One region of the Paenibacillus polymyxa M1 genome, then DNA from elsewhere that is predicted to be linked to it. Evidence: riboswitches for the same ligand, from Rfam matches in the RefSeq annotation. Region 1 holds a riboswitch; the other holds the start of a gene.
The links. Region 1 has a riboswitch for glycine ahead of PPM_RS20465 (alanine/glycine:cation symporter family protein). Riboswitches for the same ligand answer to the same signal wherever they lie in the genome.

Region 2: another riboswitch for glycine. It lies ahead of sdaAB (L-serine ammonia-lyase, iron-sulfur-dependent subunit beta); the one in region 1 lies ahead of PPM_RS20465 (alanine/glycine:cation symporter family protein).

Annotation. Positions count from the first base shown of each region.
Region 1 is NC_017542.1:4,543,587-4,551,547, forward strand. It holds gene PPM_RS20440 (ATP-binding cassette domain-containing protein) at 1-104, opposite strand, end outside; gene PPM_RS20445 (hypothetical protein) at 350-997, opposite strand; gene PPM_RS20450 (radical SAM/SPASM domain-containing protein) at 991-2,319, opposite strand; gene PPM_RS20455 (LytR/AlgR family response regulator transcription factor) at 2,979-3,734, shown strand; gene PPM_RS20460 (sensor histidine kinase) at 4,052-4,753, shown strand; gene PPM_RS20465 (alanine/glycine:cation symporter family protein) at 4,879-6,297, opposite strand; glycine riboswitch at 6,444-6,539, opposite strand; gene PPM_RS20470 (glycoside hydrolase family 1 protein) at 6,803-7,961, opposite strand, start outside.
Region 2 is NC_017542.1:483,395-491,355, forward strand. It holds gene PPM_RS02140 (Ig-like domain-containing protein) at 1-1,526, shown strand, start outside; gene sdaAA (L-serine ammonia-lyase, iron-sulfur-dependent, subunit alpha) at 1,638-2,537, opposite strand; gene sdaAB (L-serine ammonia-lyase, iron-sulfur-dependent subunit beta) at 2,527-3,216, opposite strand; glycine riboswitch at 3,428-3,542, opposite strand; gene PPM_RS02155 (DUF6359 domain-containing protein) at 3,757-5,361, shown strand; gene PPM_RS02160 (ABC transporter ATP-binding protein) at 5,690-6,721, shown strand; gene PPM_RS02165 (ABC transporter ATP-binding protein) at 6,699-7,625, shown strand; gene opp4B (oligopeptide ABC transporter permease) at 7,639-7,961, shown strand, end outside.

The sequences.
Region 1 (7,961 bases):
ACAATAATTCCTATAATCCACAATACTGAAGTAACTGCAATGTAAAAAAATACATACTTGCGCGTTTTTGAAAGGTATTTTTTCAAGTATTCTAGGACTATCATATTCATCACCTATATTTCATATTAGGTAAATCTTAGCGAGATGCTGAAACAGCATCTCGCTAAGTAATGTTACTTCTCTTAAGCTACATCTTGTAGGAACAAGAAAGAGTACAGCCACTTGAACCGTGGAAAGGACAATGTGCACTTACTTGTACAGCACTTTTTACTAATACGTCCATGGTTTTTCCCTCCTTAAATTTTAATTTATATAAATAACATACAGTTGAAAAACTATATGCTACTTATCACTTTTGAGCTGCAATAGAAAATGCACTGTTTTCAAGCGTGATATTTATTTTTGCTTTACCTGCCCCATTTATATAGTTATATGTTAAGTTTGGTCTAAACAATGGCCATCCCGCAGGAACACTTAATGCACTTGCAGTCGTCTTAACTGTAACCGTGTAATCGGAAGCTCCTTTACTAAAAGTTAAGGAACCTGAACCTTTTGTATTGTCATAATTAATGGCTTTTGAGTATCCTACAGGCACACGAACTGACATTGAGGAACCATCTACACCTGTGATATCAAGATTAGTATTTAGCTCTGGAAGTGAAACTCCAGCCTTTGTACTTTCCACCGTTATTTTTTCATAACTTTTTTCAGGAATTAAAATATTAACTCTGTCGGAAATGCCGTTAACTGAGCCTTTCCCCTTTACTGTGATGTAAATTGTATATCCACTTAATGTAGAAGTGACAGTATACAAGGATTTGTTATACTCATAACTAAAATCACTTGCTGAAGTTTTTGTAACGGTGACATTACAATTTATAGCCGTTAGATTGATATTCTTAACATCATTTGAAGCTGCATTACTTGAAGAACCTAATGGCATCCCCATAAGTAAGAAACCACATAAAACAATACACATTTTTTTTAGCATTAACATGATTCAGAAACCTCCTTCTTATTTTCCGTTAATTGTCCAGCCAGTAATACTTTCGTGCACTCGGTAATATACTCCTGCAAATTATAACGATATTGCTCACATATGTTAAAGTCTGCCATTCTATTGTGAGGGCATCCTCCTAAACACACAGGTAAGTACTTACAGTCTGAACATTTTTCATCTTCAGTAGGATCATATAATAAATAACAACCAAGAAGCTCAGTATTCCATTTCACTGATGTATCTTCATTTATAATTCCAACACACTGCTCAATAATTCCAATATCGCTCCAACATTTATATAAATGACCAAGAGGATCAATAACGAAACTATTATACTTATCCGCAGAACAATAATTACCTTTAGGTGCAGGATAAATATAACTAATTGGGATATCATTTTCCGACATAAATTTTAAATTAAATTTTGAATACATCTCGTCTGTCAAGCACTTAGTTCCCTCATACTTTCCATTCGTCGGCGTAACTAATCCTAGATAAGGTATTACATTTTCCAATAAAGAATTTTCCTTTAAGAATCCTACGATTTCATGTAAATTCAACCAGTTGTCTTGGTCAGTATTTATTCTCATAAATATCTTAATCATCCCTTTAATTTGCTTGAGGTTATTCATTATGACATCAAATGTCCCTCTTCCACTTACTAAAGGGCGTCTAAGATCATGTACTTCTTTAGGACCGTCAACAGTGACTTGAATATCATTTACTCCACATGAGATTAACGTTTGAACTTTTTCTTTATTTAAAAGATAGCCGTTTGTAATGACACTGGCCGTATATTGTATATTGTTTTCTTTACATATTTCCAAAAAATCTTCCGATATCCTAACTATCTGCTTCATTGCAATCAAGGGCTCACCGCCATACCATGTAACATTAAGAGTGTCAAGTTTACTAGCATTTGTTTTAACAAAATTGACTATACTTTGAGCTGTTTCTTCACTCATAGTTTTGTTATGATATTGGTCTTTCTCAAAACAGTATACACATCGAAAATTGCAGGCCATTGTAGGGGCAATTGTTAGCATTAAATTAGAAGATTCAAACCGATTTTTTAAGAGGTTTACCTTTACATATGCTTTTTCATTCATATTATCTTCTACGATATAGCCACATTCGATAAGATTTTTAAGATAAGTATCATTATTTATTGCCAATCCATTGTTTGTAAGTTCGCAAAACTGTTTATAGTACTCCGGTTCAAGAACTGCCAATGCACCTGTTCGAGAATTATAAAGTACCGTTTTATCGGTATTTTCAATAATGTCATTAAAAATAAAGTTATATTGCGAAGCTTTCATTTTAGCCCTCCTTAGAATGGATACGGTCCTTATGTAATTATGAATCGATTATTAATTAGTGACAAAATTCACATAAGTTTTAAAAATAAGATGTACGCTCATTTTGAGTTGCAAATTTCATTCTTGCAGTGCACCCTAGATAGCTTTTACTTCTCGGCTTTTAATGTAGCATAAGGCAAAAAGAAAAAATAAGCTTGTATCCTGAAATGCAAAAAAATCCATCTCAACGACCAAATATGTCAGCTTCATGTGAGATTAACATTTTTGTTACCTATATTTCTTTAATGGTAAAGTACGTTACTTGTTAATTCTTTGTTTATATGTCCAAAGAAAATAAAGGATTAGACTGCTTGAGACCGCAGCAAAGATTAAAAGCACTAGGAGCGTGCAACTGCTTGTTCCTCCGTTGTTGTAACGCGAACTGAACCAGTAGAGCTTTAGCTGAATACTTTTATAAAGGCTGAAAATAAGGTTTCTAAGCAATAAAAAAGAACATATCCATTCCCTCGCCTGGGCTACGTCCTCTCCACAGTATAAGTATGCATTTGAACTTTTACTAACAAAAATTCCATAACCTGATGGTAATTATTTTCATATGTAAAACATCACTTCGAATAGACTTTTTTTACAATATACTGGATTTATATAACATATTTGAGGTGGTCTATTTGTTTCAAGTTGCTGTTTGTGACGATGATCCCGCAATGCATAAAATTTTACAACACTTTTTCATGTGTATGTCAGTAAGTGAATCCTTAGATTTTAATCTACAATTCTTTTTATCGGGGGAAGATCTAATCAAATCTTATAGTTCACAAGAGCGATACTCCTTTCATATTATCTTGTTAGATATTGAAATGAGGGAATTATCGGGAATTGAAACTGCAAAACTTATTCGCCTTTTTCCTGACCGAGAAGTTCAAATCATATTTCTAACTAACTATCCAGAATACATGCTAGAAAGTTTTGAAGTACAAGCATTTCAATATTTACTTAAACCCCTTACTTATAAACTCTTTGTAGAAAAGATAAATAAACTATGTCATTATATGCGTTCTTCAGTATCCCACTTTCTATCTGTGAAAAATAAAACTGAGCATCTTGTATTGAGACACTCTGAAATCATAGCCATCTCAAAAGGTGAAAACAATTACATCCATAATGAACTTTGTATTGCAACGGATTCACACAACTATTTTATTTCCGGAACGTTGAAAGCGGTTTATGAACAATTAAAATATCCGTTTGTGTTTATACATAGGTCAATAATTGTGAATTTAGTTCATATACGTAAGTTTTCAACTACTTCTGTTATTATGTCAAACCAACAAGAATTTCCTGTAGGTCGTTCTCACGCTAAATCGCTTCGTGAGGCGTATGCTCGTTTTATAATTTCTCGTTTTCAGGAAGGGTGAGTTTTTTGAATCATTGCGTTTACATTAATGTCACCTCGTTTTCTAATTACTCTTTATTTTTGTTTAGCACAACAAAGCAAAGTGATTTTTCCAATCCAATAGTTAACCTTTTTTTACTTTTCGCCTCTTTATACTTCATACTTATTATAGTACTATTCGTTCATTATTTAAAAAAAGGAAGAAAATACAATATAGGGATTATGTATTATTTTGTAATATTAATAGGAACATCGTTTAACTTATTCATACATTATAGTTTATTTTCTTTAATGAAATATAATTAATTCCTTATAATGTCAATAATCGGTATTATTGGAATGAACGTAATTATTGTCTTTCTAATGGACAAGCTGATAGAAAAGTCAAACCTCTCACGCTTTTTTCAAAAGCAAATGCTGATGCAAGAAAAACATTATAAAGAAACAACTCGATCTCTTAGTGATATCAAACGAAGTATTCATGATTTCAAAAAACAGTTAATATTTGTCCGTGCTTGTCTACAAGAACAGAGGACGGAAGAGGGTGTTAATCACATTAACCAAACTCTAGAAAATATAGAATCACCACGACTTCATATAACAACAGGACATCTTGTTATTGATGCCTTGGTAAATCACACTTTCAGCATCGCTGATAAAAGTGGGATAGCTTTCTTTCATCAAATCCATATTAACCCTGCAAACATTAGTATTGGAAGTCATGATCTATGTATTGTCTTAGGTAATGTTTTCGATAATGCTATTGAAGCTGTAAGGCAGCTTCCTAGAAAGAAAGAGCATTCAATTCATTTGGAAATTTTAACCGATAATTCTGCCCTATGGATTTATGTTCGCAATTCAAAAAGTAATTGTCTCAATACAGCATTCTCAACCAAAACATACACCCCCCCTTTAAAAAAACATGGGTATGGATTACTTAACATCCATCAAGTAATAAAGAAGTACGGTGGTTATTTAAATACAACAATTACGGATTCAAATTTTCAAATTACGATTATGATTCCATGTAATAACCCTTAGATTTGTAAACATTATGAATTAATGGCTATTCAGAATAAATAAAATGTCGGTAAATACCAGTCTTATAACAATTAAAAGGGAGTGTCCTCAAGCCTATGATGGCTGAGAGCACTCCCTTTTATTATTTATGAATTGATCGTTTGTCCTTTTTCTTCTACTTGGATAGCCGCCCCTACATTGGCACCTGCAAGAATGCCCTTTTTCTTATTAGGATACAAAGAATTCATATAGGTTCGGGTTTCTGCAACGACAATGCCTGACAAGCCGAGCAGTGCAATCAGGTTTGGAAAAGCCATCATTGCGTTAAAAATATCTGCCAGCAGCCAGATGGCATCGAGCTTGATGAACGCGCCTCCGGCAACCAGTATGATGAACAGATAACGGTATGGTTTAATCCACTTGACCCCAAGCAAATATTCAACACAGCGTTCCCCGTAGTAGTTCCAGCCAAGTATCGTTGTGAACGCAAATAAAATAAGGCTAATCGTCACGAGCTCTGCTCCAGCCGGAAAGGCACTGGAAAACGCATGTTGAGTCATCAGACCTCCATCATCATTTCCACTCCATATTCCCGTAACCAGCAATGTAAATCCTGTCAAATTACAAATAATCATCGTATCGATAAAAACGCCCGTCATGGATATTAGTCCTTGTTCTGCGGGCCATTTCGTCTTAGCTGCTGCTGCTGCGATTGGCGCACTTCCCAAACCAGCTTCATTTGCAAAGATCCCTCTGGCAACTCCGCTTCGCATCGCCAGCATAATCGTGGCTCCGGCAAATCCACCCGTCGCAGATGTTGTCGAGAAAGCCCCTTGTAATACTAGTGCGATCGCATGAGGAAGCTCTCCTGCAAACTTAATGAGTACGATTAAACAAACCACGATATAGAGCCCCGACATGAATGGAACAATCTTTGTGGATACCTTGGCGATACTTTTGAGTCCTCCAATCGTAACAACAGCCGTCAACACGGAAATAATGATTGCTGTAACTACTGTTGGCACGCCAAAGCTACTTTCCGTAGAAGAAACGATAGCCTTTACTTGCGGAAAAGTACCGATTCCAAATAGTGCTACAAGAATACCAGAAAAGGCAAACAACATCGCCAGCGGCTTGAAACGGCGGCCAAGCCCGTTTTCAATATAATACATCGGTCCACCCGAAAATTGTCCGTTCCGGTCTTTAACACGGTATTTAACGGATAATAGCCCTTCCGCATATTTGGTTGCCATCCCGAAAAAAGCTGCAACCAGCATCCAGAATAATGAACCGGGCCCACCCAGTTTGATCGCTGTTGCGACACCGACGATACTTCCCGTACCTACAGTAGCTGCGAGTGCCGTACTCAATGCTCCAAAGCTACTGACATCCCCGCTGCCTTCGTCCGGCGCTTTACCAATTAGCTTGAGCGCTAAGGGCAATCGAATAATCTGAAGCATCTTCAGACGGATCGTTAGCCACAACCCAGTGCCCATGACGAGAATTAGAAGCGGCGCTCCCCACATCCAACTGTCAATTGTTTCTAATAAATGTACCAAATTCATTTCAACCCGCTCCTCCAGCATATTAAAAAACAAAAAAGAGTCAAATCCGTTGATTCGACTCCTGGAGAGGTTAAAGGCACGAAAAATAAACCAATTTGTACAGGATTTTATCTCTAAAAAGCCTAGAGTATTCCCTGTCACAGGTTATTCGCGTCTCTGTCCTTTTGCCTGAGAGTTTAAGCAGATGATAATCTGCGGTGCACCTTCGGCGCCCAATTAAGGGTCTCTCCAGAGTTCTGTCCGTTTACGGTCCCTGCTTGTTGCTGTAAATCAGCTTAAGCACCTGAGAGTTTTGCCCCTTCGGTCGGAACTTTCGTTCCATCTCCCGCAAACATCAACCAGACATATGAAATTTTTATTTATTATACAGAAAACTTTCAGCGTATTACAAGTGAAAAATTTGTGAAGCCCTCTGACAAATCAATAGGGTGTCTATACAAAAAGCGGGTACAGCAGATTGCATCCTAAGGATTTTCTCTGCTGTACCCGCCAAAACGATATAGAATTACAATTCTTCACCATTGGTTGCTATCACATTTTTATACCAGTTAAATGAGTCCTTTTTGGAGCGTTGGAGCGTTCCGTTACCGTCATCATCCAGATCAACGTAAATAAATCCGTAGCGCTTGGACATTTCGGAAGTAGACATGCTCACAAGGTCGATAGGACCCCAGCTGGTGTAACCAATCAGATCAACACCGTCAGCAATGGCTTCCTTCATTTGGGCAATATGCTGACGCAAGTAATCAATGCGATACGTGTCATGCACAGAGCCGTCCTCTTCTACCTTATCGTACGCACCCAGGCCATTTTCCACGATGAACAGCGGCTTTTGGTAACGGTCATAAAACGTATTTAGTGTAACACGCAGGCCGATCGGATCAATCTGCCATCCCCAATCGGAGGATTGCAAATACGGATTTTTCACACCGCCAATCAGGTTCCCTGCTGCCTTTTCTCCTTCTGGACCTGCCGATACGGTCAAGGTCATGTAGTAGCTAAATGAGATAAAATCAACCGTATTATTTTTCAAAATTTCAGCATCGCCGGGTTCTGTCTGGATCACAATATTATTTTCTTCAAAATAGCGGTTCATATAGTTGGGATACTCCCCACGAGCATGCACATCCGTAAAGAACAGGTTCATTTGATTTTCATGCTGTGCTTTCAGAATATCCTCTGGGTTACACGTATGTGGGTAGCTTTCAATGCGAGCCAGCATACAGCCGATCTGAGCACCCGGAATGATCTCATGTCCCCGTTTGGTCGCCAGTGCACTTGCTACAAATTGATGGTGCAATGCTTGATATATCGCTTGTTGTTTGTTTTCTACACGGTCAATAACCACACCGCCGCCAGTAAACGGACTCATGGTCATGACATTGATTTCGTTAAAGGTCAGCCAGTATTTTACTTTATCCTTATAGCGTGTAAATACCGTTTCGGCATATTTTACGTAATGATCTACGACTTCGCGTCCCAACCAGCCATTATACTTCTGTGTCAGACCTAGCGGTGTTTCATAATGTGACAATGTTACCAACGGCTCAATTCCATACTTGCGCAGCTCATCGAATACATTGTCGTAAAATTGCAATCCTGCTTCATTCGGCTCGGCATCATATCCATTCGGGAAAATCCGCGACCAGTGGATGGACATCCGG
Region 2 (7,961 bases), 1.8 Mb from region 1:
TGTCCGCTACGATTGCGGTGGATGTGGATCAGACGAATAAGCTGAAAGCCAGCGAAACCAATATTTTTCTCCGTTTGGATGAATCAAAAAAAATACAGGTATCTGCTGTGTACCCGGATGGTACGGTAACAGATATCACAGATAAAGCTGCTTGGACATCAAGCGATGAAAAAATTGCAACAGTGAATAAAGGAACGATTATGGCCATTGGAGCGGGGTCGGCTACAGTGACCGCTAAGTACGGAGATAAGACGGTTTCGATCAAGACAGATATTGAAACCTCTAGATTTCTGGATTTAAGCGAGGACAAGCTGAGCTTGAATGCTAAGGAATCCAAAAAGCTCAAGCTGACCGCAACCTATGTAACAGGGACGGAAGAAGATATCACAAGTAAGGCAGAGTGGAAATCCAGCAATGAAGATATCGCTTTTGTCAGCGTGGGGGAAGTCACAGGTTATAAAACAGGTGAGGCTACGATCACAGCTTCTTATGGCGGCAAAACAGCTACAGCTACAGTATCCGTAAATGTGCCTGGTGATCTGTCTTTGTCTTCCAAAACGGCAACGATTGATATTAATGAGGACTATATTGCAACTCTGACGGCTACTTATGCGGATGGACGCAAGGAAGACGTGACACAGGATGCGGAGTGGGCTTCAAGCGCGGAAGATATTGCTTCTGTGTCCAAAGGAACGATTACGGGTAAAGCAGCCGGTAAAGCGGTTATTACAGCAACCTATAACGGCAAAAAACTGACAATAAACGTACAAGTGGGCCTTGTGGACCGTCTGGAAACAGACTCGCGCGTGATTGCGCTTGGTGCTCAGGAAACAAAGCAGCTGAAAGTAACAGGCGTTAAGAGTGGCGGTACAAAAACAGACGTAACCAAGGACGCCACTTGGACTACTAGCAATGTAAAAGTAGTTGAAGTTAGCGAAGGTTTGATCAAAGCGAATGCTAGCGGTAAGGCAACGATCACTGCTTCATATGGCAAGCAAACCATTACATTTACGGTAGAAGTAGACGTAGCGCAAAAGATTGAAGCGGATGCCATTGCGTTATCACTGAAATCCGGGGATCAAAAAACGATTGCGATTGTGGTTAAATCCAGTGATGGTAAAGAAAAGGATGTTACAACCCAAGCTGAATGGAAAACGTCCAACTACAGGGTAGCCACCGTCAAAAAAGGTCAGGTTACCGCGATCAGCTACGGTAAAGCTAACATTCAGGCGAAGTTCGGCGGTAAGGTGATCAGCGTGCCTGTTGATGTTGATACGCTTAAATATCTGCAAACGGACGAAGTCGCCTTGACTTTGAAGGCAGGGCAGCTGGCTAAGGTTACGGCTACAGCCACGTATAAGGATGAGTCGGAGAAGGATGTTTCCAAGCCGGCTGTCTGGTCCTCATCCAGAATTATCGTTGCGACCGTCAAAGACGGTAACATTAAAGCACAGGGTAAGGGCAAAGCTGTAATTACAGTAAAATATGCTGGTAAAATGACGAAGGTACAGGTAACCGTTCAGTAATCTGTAACCGTCTGAAAAGAAAAAGAGCAAGCATACGTCTAGGGACGGCATGCTTGCTCTTTTATTTTTAAGGGACGTACTCGCTTCTTAATACAGAGGAGGTTACCCCAATTATGGCTTATCCTTTTTGACCGATGTGTTGCGAGTAAGGGATTCGGTCAAACGCTTGCCAGTGGGGGTCTGGGCCAAGCCGCCTTTGGCGGTCTCGCGGTGCTTTGACGGCATTGCGCTGCCGACTTCAAGCATCACGTCAATGACTTCGTCAGACGGAATGGCGCTGCGCACACCCGCCAAAGCCATATCCGCTGCGGCAAGTGCGGTCACGGCTCCCAGCCCGTTGCGCACGATACACGGAATCTCGACGAGTCCGGCGACGGGGTCGCATATCAGGCCGAGCGTGTTCTTGAGCGCTAGGCCTACGGCGTGAACGGCCTGCTCAGGTGTGCCACCGCGTAGCTCGACCATAGCGCCAGCGGCCATCCCGATGGCTGAACCAATCTCAGCCTGACAGCCTCCCTCCGCGCCGGAAATGAAGGAATTGTTGGCGATGACGTAGCCAATGGCTCCGGCTGCGAACAAGCCGTGCACCATATGCTCATCATCCCAGCCGAACCGCTCCTGCGCACTAATGAACACACCGGGGATGACTCCGCATGAACCTGCAGTGGGCGTGGCGACAATGCGCCCCATGGACGCATTAACCTCCGACACGGAGAGCGCATAAGCCATGGCGAGCGCGGAGGCATCGCCGGAGCAGGTTTCCCCTGTCCGCAGATATTCGGCTAAGCGCTTGCCGTCGCCGCCCGTCAATCCACTGCGGGATACAGTGTCTTGCGTCTGACCGCGATGAACGGCCTCCTTCATGACTTCATAATAATCAGACATTTGGCGGAAAATTTCTTCTTCCGTTGTATTCGTCTCTTGTACCTGCTCTTGAATCATCAGGCGGCCAATCGTGGTGGATTCCTCAGCGCATATAGCGCTGATTTCATGCAGATGGCTAAATCGCATCAGATTCAGCTCCTTTTTTCAAATTAATCATTTTAATTTCGTACATATGTGGTAAGGATTGTAGTTTTGCGATTAATTCAGCCGTAGGAAGACTGTCCGTTTCGATGGCTGTAAGTGCTTCTCCATCCCGGCCTTTGCGATCCACGTGCATATAGGCAATGTTAATGTCAGCGGCGCCGAGCGCTGAAGTCACCGCACCTAATGTACCGGGCTTATCCGAGTGAAGAAGCACCAACGTAGACAGCTCCCCGGTCAGGTTAACTCGGAATTCATTGAGCTGCTGGACATGGATGCTGCCGCCGCCGATGGAGGAGCCCAGCAGTGTACGCTGATCCTCACCCTTCCACAGCTCAAAACGGACAGTGTTCGGATGGGGGGCGGGTAGTCCGCTGACGGCAAATTCTACGGCCATCCCGGCCTGCTCCGCCCATTGCTCGGCATCTGGAATTCGGTGGTCGTCTGTATCGTAATTGAGCAGTCCTGCGATGAGCGCCAGGTCTGTACCGTGTCCTTTGTAGGTGTCGGCGAAGGAGCCGTACAGTGTCATGCGGGCACGGTCAGGCTGCGTCCCGAGCCAGTGACGGGCAACGCGTGCAAGCCGCACCGCGCCTGCAGTGTGTGAACTGGAAGGTCCGGTCATGGCCGGACCGATAATGGAAAATACATCTTTGAAACGCATGGTGTGGCCCCCTGTATGTTCTAGTACCATAGTATATGGTATTTCCGCGTTTTTGCGCGGCTATGACGGTTCCTAATGCTGACGTAAAATGTGAGCGCAAAAAAGGACAGGATAAGGAAGTTTCCCTTATCTCTGTCCTCGTTACCTGAGAGTTTCGTACGGTGTCCTTACCGCCTTACCCCTTGGGTGGCTTGCGCTCTCTCCAGAGTTGCGTCAGATGACGATACATGGACCTGAGAGATTATCCGCCAGCCGGGTGTTGGCGTCTTGCTCCTTCGGTGCCGCCAGCGTGTAAGCCCCTGGACAGACTCTCCCGTCATCTTCATTCGCGTATACCGTTCTACATATCTTTCTTAGCGTAATGTATGCCGTGCTCGGTGTCAATCGCAGGGTTCATTTTTTACATAAACAAGCGAGTTTCCGATAAAAGAGATTAAAATTTACATAATTATGGATGAAATCAGGAAGGAATTAGAAGATAGACAGCTAATCTGATAGAGGACAAGTACATTTATGGAATTATAGGAGGGATATTGACGTATGGTAAAAGGCTTGCGGTTCACAGGTTCACGCTTGAAAGGGGTGCTGCATCTGGCAGCGATCGTATCGCTGCTGATCGGGATCTTCGTTCCATTCGGTCAGGTCAAAGCGGAGGGAGCACTGACAGTAGCCGAGGCACTTCAGCGCCAAGGCAGTGGAGGCACAGTGACGGTGGAAGGTTACATCGTCGGACATGCTACCGGATCGAAAACGGCTAATTTTTCTTCTCCGTTTGCGAATGATTTTAACGTACTGATTGCCGACCAGGCCAATGAACGTAGCACGTCTAATCTATTGGATGTACAGCTGACATCAGCGTACAGAGGGCAATTTGGGCTAACAGGCCATCCTGAGCTGATTGGCAACAAAATCCGTGTGACGGGTACACTCGGCGCCTACAATAATTTTGGTGGAGTGAAAAGCCCAAGCGCTGTTGAACTGGTGAACGGAAGCGAGCCGGGTGAACCAGGTGAACCTGGCGAGCCTAATCCTGGTAACCCGGGTCAACCCGGTACTACACTGCCGGATGGCAAAGGTAAAAAGGTGCTGTTCGATAATACGCACGCACAGACGGCTGGGGCAGCAGATTGGGTCATTGAAGGCGCCTTCTCCGACTTTGCCAATGGACTGCGTAATGTAGGTTTTACAGTGGACCAACTGAACCGTCCCATTCCTTTTACTTATGGAGAACAGGCCATAACCTATGATAAGCTGCGCCAATATGATGTGTTCATCATCGGTGAAGCGAATGTTGCCTTTAAGGCATCCGAGCAGGCTGCCCTGCTGCAATATGTGAATAACGGGGGAAGTGTCTTCTTCATCTCCGACCACTATAATGCGGACCGTAACAAAAACCGTTGGGATTCCTCTGAGGTTATGAATGGCTACCGTCGTGGAGCCTATACTAATCCGGCCAAAGGCATGACTACAGAAGAAGCAGCATCACCGGCGATGCAGGGGTTAACTAGCTCCGATTGGCTGGCAACCAACTTTGGTGTTCGTTTCCGTTACAATGCGCTCGGTGACGTGAATGCTACGGACATTGTAGCCGCAGATCAATCCTTTGGCATTACCAAGGGTGTACGCTCGATTGCCATGCATGCGGGATCTACGCTGGCTATTATTGATCCTACCAAAGCCAAAGGAATTGCCTATATCCCTACAGGTACGAATAAATGGGGCAATGCTGTAGACCAGGGTGTCTATAACGGCGGAGGCCGTGCGGAAGGGCCTTATGCTGCGATCTCCAAGGTAGGTCAAGGCAAGGCAGCATTTATCGGTGATTCTTCCCCTGTAGAAGATGCTACACCGAAATATGCGCGTGAAGAAAACGGACAGTCGAAAAAGACATATGATGGTTTCAAGGAAGTGGACGATGCCACCTTCCTGGTGCAAACGGTCCAATGGCTTGCGTGGAAGCAGGACTACACCAAATTATCCGATGTGGCAGGTTTAACGCTGGATCAACCGACGAAGCTTCTGCCGTTTGAGGAGCCTGCGGCTTCCACAGAACCGCAACCCGAGCCTTGGTCTGCTCCAGCAGCAGGCTACAAATGGTACGATCCAAAAACGTTCAAGTCGGGCTCCTATGGGGCGGCTTCGTAATAAACGTAAAGAATTCAGTGTGAGTGGTTGGGTGCTAGTTTGCCGTTTGATCCTCTGTAGGGGATCAAACGGCTTTTTTGTGATGAAAATTAACCTGTGGTTGGTTATTTGATTACATTTTGTGCCAGGAAAGTCGCGCTACTGCTGGATCATTGATTTTTTAAATGATGTTGATAGCATAATCTTAATTGATATATCCATATACTGGTGATAGGATGTATTCAAATTATTCCGACAAAAACGGTATGTAATGTTCATGAGAGGTTTTAAACATCAAACATGGTGAGAATAAGCGGGACAAGACCATGGAGAATGGAGGAAGCGCGCATTGAATATCAAACCCGTGTTGGAGATTAAGGGATTATCCGTATCTTTTCGCATCAAGGATCAATATCACCCCGCAGTCGACCATCTGGATCTGACGGTCAATCCCAATGAAGTGCTGGCTGTAGTCGGAGAATCCGGTTGTGGCAAAAGCGCGCTGGCGCTTTCGATCCCACAACTGCATGACATGGAGCGAACACGTGTCGAAGGAAAGGTTCTTTTTAAAGGCACGGATCTGATCCGTCTCTCCTCAGGGCAAATGAATAAAATCCGCGGAGCGGGCATTGGCATGATCTTTCAGGACCCGCTGACAGCACTTAACCCGTTAATGTGCATTGGTAAGCAGATCGAGGAAAATCTCGATTATCATACGTCCCTATCTACGAAGCAAAAAAGGGAACGTGTACTGGAGCTACTGGAAAGCGTGGATATACCCAACCCCGTACGTGTGTATGAACAGTATCCGCATGAACTTTCAGGAGGGATGCGCCAGCGTGTGATGATCGCGATTGCCATAGCTTGCCGACCCTCTCTTATTATTGCAGATGAGCCGACGACTGCGCTCGATGTAACCATTCAATCGCAAATTCTTGACTTGCTCAAACAGCTTCAACAGGAGACCGGAAGCGGAATTATTCTGATTACGCACGATCTTGGCGTTGTGGCCGAAGTAGCCGACCGTGTGGTGGTCATGTATGCCGGAGAAATCGTGGAAAGCGCAGATGTTTTTGAATTATTTCGGCATCCACAGCATCCGTATACGCGTTCCTTGCTAGCCTCCATGCCGGGATCGCATACCAAGGGAGAACCGCTGCATGTCATCGGTGGTATTGTTCCCTCATTGCAAGATATTCCTCGCAATAGCTGTCGCTTTGCTTCGCGTATTCCTTGGATTCAGCAGAGAATGCATGAAGACCATCCCCGATTAAGTGAAATTTCTCCCGGCCATTGGGTCCGCTGTACATGTTACCAGCATTTTCATTTTGAAGATGAGACAAAGGGAGAGGCTGCTCATGGCACTACTAGAGATAAATGATTTGAAGGTTCATTATCCGGTGCGCGGCGGTTTTTTCCAGCGTGTCGTTGACCAGGTAAAAGCAGTGGATGGCGTGTCGATCAGCATAGAGGCAGGCCAAACATACGGGCTAGTAGGAGAATCCGGCTGTGGAAAGACGACGACAGGAAGAACGATTATCGGCCTGAATAAGCTGACGAGCGGACAGATTCTTTTTAATGGCAAGGATCTTACGGCTCTGAGTCGTAATAACCGCCATCCGCTGCGTAGAGACATTCAGATGATTTTTCAGGACCCCTATTCTTCGCTTAACCCGCGCAAGCGCGTATTGGATGTCATTGCTGAACCACTGCGAAACTTTGAAAGGCTGAGTAATGAGGAAGAACGGCGGAAAGTACAGATGCTGCTGGAAAAGGTTGGCTTGAACGCTGATGCGGCCTACAAATATCCGCATGAATTTTCCGGGGGACAGCGGCAAAGGATCGGGATTGCGCGTGCGCTGACATTAAACCCAAAACTGATTATTGCAGATGAGCCCGTATCAGCGCTTGACGTTTCTGTGCAGGCACAGGTGCTTAATTTTATGAAGGATGTGCAGCGGGAGTTCAAATTGACGTATTTGTTCATTAGTCATGACCTGGGGATTATCCGCCATATGTGTGACCAAATCGGCATCATGTACCGAGGTCGCTTAGTGGAACAGGGGAGCGAGCAAGATATATATGAGTGTCCACAGCATTTGTATACCCAGCGGCTTATTGCCACCATTCCCAGTATCGATCCTGCGAAACGGCTGGAAAATGCTCAAAAAAGGCAAAAGCTTTTATCCTCTTACAAGTCAGAGCTGCCCAAACATCTAGATGCGAGTGGAAAGCCGTTTGCACTAAAGTCAGTAAGTTCATCCCATCAAGTCGCGCTACCATAAGGGGGGACAGAATATGTGGAAATTTACAATGCGCCGGCTGCTGGTTATGATCCCTCAACTTTTTGCACTGAGTGTGCTTATATTTTTCCTAGCTAAGGCTATGCCAGGGGATGCCCTGACAGGGCTCATCACTTCAACTCCCAATCTAAATCCGGCTGCACTGGAAGAACAGCGGCAAAGACTGGGATTGAATGACCCGGTGTGGGTGCAGTATGGGAACTGGCTCGTCCAGCTTGCTCATGGGGATCTGGGCAAATCTTATGTACATAAAATTAGCGTTACCGATTTGATTGGCAGTCGTTTGGGGAACACGTTCTTTCTGGGTGTTGTGATTCT